2 regions of the Streptomyces sp. NBC_01003 genome follow, and region 1 is predicted to be linked to the other one. Evidence: riboswitches for the same ligand, from Rfam matches in the RefSeq annotation. Region 1 holds a riboswitch; the other holds the start of a gene.

Region 1 (2,175 bases):
GGCGACCACGGACATCCCGGCGCGCGGCACCCGGCGGCCCTCGGCGATCAGGCCGACGAGCTTGCGCGGCGGCGCGGTCTCGGCGCGCTCGGCGGCGGCCTCGAGCGCCTCGCGGCCCACGAAGCGGCCCTCGTTGCCCGTCTTCTCGAACTTCACGACGCGGCCGAGACCGGCGTCGAAGGGGGTCAGCGCCGTCGTCAGCTCGTGCCCGTACAGCGGCATGCCGGCCTCCAGGCGCAGCGTGTCGCGGCAGGAGAGGCCGGCGGGGACGAGCCCGACCGGCGCGCCCGCGTCGGTCAGCGCCTGCCACAGCTTCTCGGCGTGCTCCGGGGCGACGAACAGCTCGAAGCCGTCCTCGCCGGTGTAGCCGGTGCGGGCGATGAGGGCCGGGACGCCGGCGACGGTGCCGGGCAGGCCCGCGTAGTACTTGAGGCCGTCCAGGTCGGCGTCCGTGAGGGACTTCAGGATGCCGGGGGACTCGGGACCCTGGACGGCGATCAGCGCGTAGGCGTCGCGGTCGTCGCGGACCTCGGCGTCGAAGCCGGCGGCGCGCCCTGTGATCGCGTCGAGGACGATCTGCGCGTTGCCGGCGTTGGCGACGACCATGTAGTGAGGAAGACCGTCCTCCTGCTCGCCCAGGCGGTAGACGATCAGGTCGTCGACGATCCCGCCGTCCTCCTGGCAGATCATGGTGTAGCGGGCGCGGCCGGGGCCGATCGTGGACATGTTGCCGACGAGGGCGTAGTCGAGGAGATCGACGGCCTGCGGCCCGGTGACGGTGATCTCGCCCATGTGCGAGAGGTCGAAGAGGCCCGCCTTGGTGCGGACCGCGATGTGCTCGTCGCGCTCGCTGCCGTACCGCAGGGGCATGTCCCAGCCCGCGAAGTCGGTCATCGTCGCGCCCAGCGAGCGGTGCAGGGCGTCGAGGGCGGTCTTACGGGGGACGTTGTTCATGAGTGGTGCTCCAGGATCCCAGGCATGACAGACGAGGGCGATGGTCTTCCTCCCCATCTGTCATCGGAACCTGAGAGGTTCGCCGGCGCCACACGTACAGGTGGTCGCGGCTTGCACCTTGGGTGGAGCGGCCGAGGGCCGCCCGCTTTTCAGATATGCCTCGCCCGCGCGGTACGGGGCCTGAGAGATTCAAGGGAGGAACTTGCTCCTTCGGCGCCCCCGGGGACGCGTAGGCGTCCGGGGAGCTCTCCCGCGCGGATTCAAGCGGCCGGTATGCAGTTGGTCGTGCCTCTTGGCGCGCACATCATTGCATGCCGACCGTACGGGGAAACCACTTGTAGGGCATTACCGTCTCTTTACACTTGACGGGCAAGGGTGACGTGACCGGAACGGGGAGGACGATCACGGTGCACAAGGCAGTGGCGGGTGCGTACGCGGCGGCAGGGGCCGGGCAGCGTGCTGTGCCGCGCCCCGGGGCGGTGACAGGGCGCGGTCCGGTCGTCAGGGATCTGCGCGGCAGAGGCGGCCGCACGCCGAGGCGCCTGGGCTTCGCGCGGGGTGACCTGATCGTGGTCTCGGGGCTCCCGGGCAGCGGCAAGTCCACGCTGATGCGCCGCGTGGTCGGTGCCGGGGGAGCCGTGCGCATCGACTCGCAGGACACGCGTGACCGCTGGGCGGCCCGGCTGCCGCGGCTGCTCCCGTACGCCGTGTACCGCCCGCTCGTGCGGCTGGCGCACTTCGCCGGGCTGCGGCGGGCCCTGCGCTCGGGAGGCAGCGTCGTCCTGCACGACTGCGGCACGCAACGCTGGGTGCGGCGCTGGCTGGCCAAGGAGGCCGGGCGGCGCGGCGCGGACCTGCATCTGATGCTGCTCGACGTCGACGCGGACACGGCGCTCGCGGGCCAGCGGGACCGCGGCCGCGGGGTCTCGCGCTACGCGTTCGCCCGGCACCGCCGCGCGGTCGCGGGCCTGGTGGAGTCCGCCGAGCGCGGTGACCTGCCGTGGGGCTGCGCGTCCGCGGTGCTGCTCGACCGGGACGCGACGGATGTGCTGAACGGGATCGGGTTCGAGGGGAGTTGACCGGCCGTGACCCTCTGTGCGCGTACGGACGCGGAGGGTGCTCTGTCACCCGTACGCGCTAGGGTTCGGCCGCAGACAGAGCGGTTCCAGAGCGGGTGGTAGGCACATGGACATTCCGGCGCAGGCTCACGCACATCCGTAC
Region 2 (2,175 bases), 4.4 Mb from region 1:
CTGCGTGGTACCGACGGCGATGTCGGCGCCGAGCTCGCCGGGCGAGGTCAGCAGCGTGAGGGCGAGCAGATCGGCGGCGACCGTGACGACGGCGCCCAGCTCGTGAGCCTGCTCTATGACCGGCTTGATGTCGCGGACAGCTCCGGAGGCGCCCGGGTACTGGATCAGGACGCCGACGACGCCGCGCTCGGCGACCTCGGCCGGGATGCCCTCGGAGAGGTCGGCGACGACGACCTCGACACCGGTCGGCTCGGCGCGCGTCTGGATGACGGCGATGGTCTGCGGCAGCGCGTCCGCGTCGACCACGAAGGCGCCGTTCTTGACCTTGCCCATGCGCCGCGACAGCGCCATGGCCTCGGCCGCGGCCGTGCCCTCGTCGAGCAGCGAGGCGCCCGAGGTCGGCAGGCCGGTCAGCTCGGCGACCATCGTCTGGAAGTTGAGCAGTGCCTCGAGCCGGCCCTGCGAGATCTCCGGCTGGTAGGGCGTGTACGCCGTGTACCAGGCCGGGTTCTCCATGACGTTGCGCAGGATGACGGGCGGCGTGAACGTGCCGTAGTAGCCGAGTCCGACCATCGAGTCGAGGACCTGGTTGCGGTCCGCGAGGGAGCGGAGTTCAGCGAGCACCTCGGCCTCGGTGCGGGCCCCGGGAAGATCGAGCGCCTCGGCGCTCTTGATCACGTCCGGGACCGCGGCCGCCGTCAGCTCGTCGAGCGAGCCGTACCCGACCTGCGCGAGCATCTTGGCCTGCGCTGCTTCATCCGGACCGATATGGCGGTGCTCGAAGGGGATTCCCTGCTCCAGCTGGGAAAGCGGAATACGGTTGGCGGTCATTGCGGAGGCCTCCTGGTCACTGCGACCTGCGAGGGGCACCACGGCGCGGGTGCCCGGACGGCCTCCCCCTCTGTCATCTCAACCTGAGAGCTTCACCGGCGTGCCCCACATCACGAAGGGCATGCCGACTTTCACCGTCGGTGAGAGCGGAGGCCTGAACGCCCGCCCTGCTTTCCAGAGTGACCTCGTCCGTGCGGTACAGGGGCCTGAGAGATTCCGGGGAGGAGTTGCTCCTTCGGCGCCTCCGGTGTCATCCGGAGGACTCTCCCGCACGGGGTCAGCAGCCATCGCCAGCCTACCAGCGGCAACAATGCCCCGGCTTCGAGTGGCCGCCGTCACCAATGTGCACTTTGGTAGTGCTTACGGATGAGTTGCGAGCAGCTGGAGGGCACCGTGCAGACCGATGTCGATCCGCGAAACCTGATCGGCCGCAAGGCGTTCGACCGCAACGGAGCCAAAATCGGGACTGTCGACGAGGTCTACCTCGACGACGCGACCGGGGTCCCGGAGTGGGCGGCCATACGCACAGGCCTGTTCAGCCGGGACGCCTTTGTCCCCCTGGAGCCGAGCGAGCTGGTGGAGGGCACCCTGCGCATCCCCTTCGAACGCTCCCTGATCAAGGACGCCCCCGACTTCGGGGTCGGCCGTCACCTCTCCCCCGAACAGGAGCTCCAGCTCTACCACCACTACGGGCTCGACATCACCGGCCCGGACGACCCCGAGCCCCCTCAGGACCGTAACTTCGGCAAGATCGCCGGCACATCAGACGACACCTGACCCGGCACCCCGCTCCCCCGCCTCAACCCGCCTCACGTCGCCCTCCGCCACCAGCGGCAGCGGCTCCGCGGGGACGAGCGCGGGGTCGTCGGTCCGGAACGTACGCACCCGCCCCGGCTCCGAGTACGGCGTCTCGAAGCGCACCGTCACCCGCCCGAGCCCGCTCCCCTGCACCCACCCGTGCCCGAACTCCTCGTGCCGCACGTCGTGCCCGGCCACCCAGCGCCGGTCCCCGGCCTCGACGACCTCTTCGGCAGCCACCTGGCCCTCATCCCCCGCACCACCCACCCCAACCGTCTCCCCCTCACTCTCGGCCGCGTGCGCCTCGGCCTCGGCCTGCGCCCGCGCCTGCGCGAACAGATCCTCCTGCGTGTAGTCGGCCAGACCCGTCACTCCCACGCCCAGCAGCCGCACCCCGCCCGTCGTGTCCACGGACTCCAGGAGCCGCGCCGCCGCCTCCCGCACCACTGCGGGGTCGTCGGTGGGCCCGCGCAGGGTCTCGGATCTCGTCAGCGTGGAGAAGTCGTAGCGCCGCACCTTGAGGACCACGGTCCGCCCCGACCGCTC

The links. A riboswitch is a leader RNA that binds a small molecule or an ion and turns the genes downstream of it on or off. The one in region 1 is predicted to bind glycine.
Region 2: it holds a riboswitch for glycine, as region 1 does, so the genes downstream of both, gcvP (aminomethyl-transferring glycine dehydrogenase) here and gcvT (glycine cleavage system aminomethyltransferase GcvT) in region 1, are expected to answer to the same signal.

Annotation. Positions count from the first base shown of each region.
Region 1 is NZ_CP108707.1:3,764,212-3,766,386, reverse strand. It holds gene gcvT (glycine cleavage system aminomethyltransferase GcvT) at 1-954, opposite strand, end outside; glycine riboswitch at 1,114-1,217, opposite strand; gene OG698_RS17075 (AAA family ATPase) at 1,416-2,033, shown strand; gene OG698_RS17070 (enhanced serine sensitivity protein SseB) at 2,140-2,175, shown strand, end outside.
Region 2 is NZ_CP108707.1:8,196,035-8,198,209, reverse strand. It holds gene gcvP (aminomethyl-transferring glycine dehydrogenase) at 1-831, opposite strand, end outside; glycine riboswitch at 1,016-1,111, opposite strand; gene OG698_RS37370 (PRC-barrel domain-containing protein) at 1,225-1,608, shown strand; gene OG698_RS37365 (DNA polymerase IV) at 1,594-2,175, opposite strand, start outside.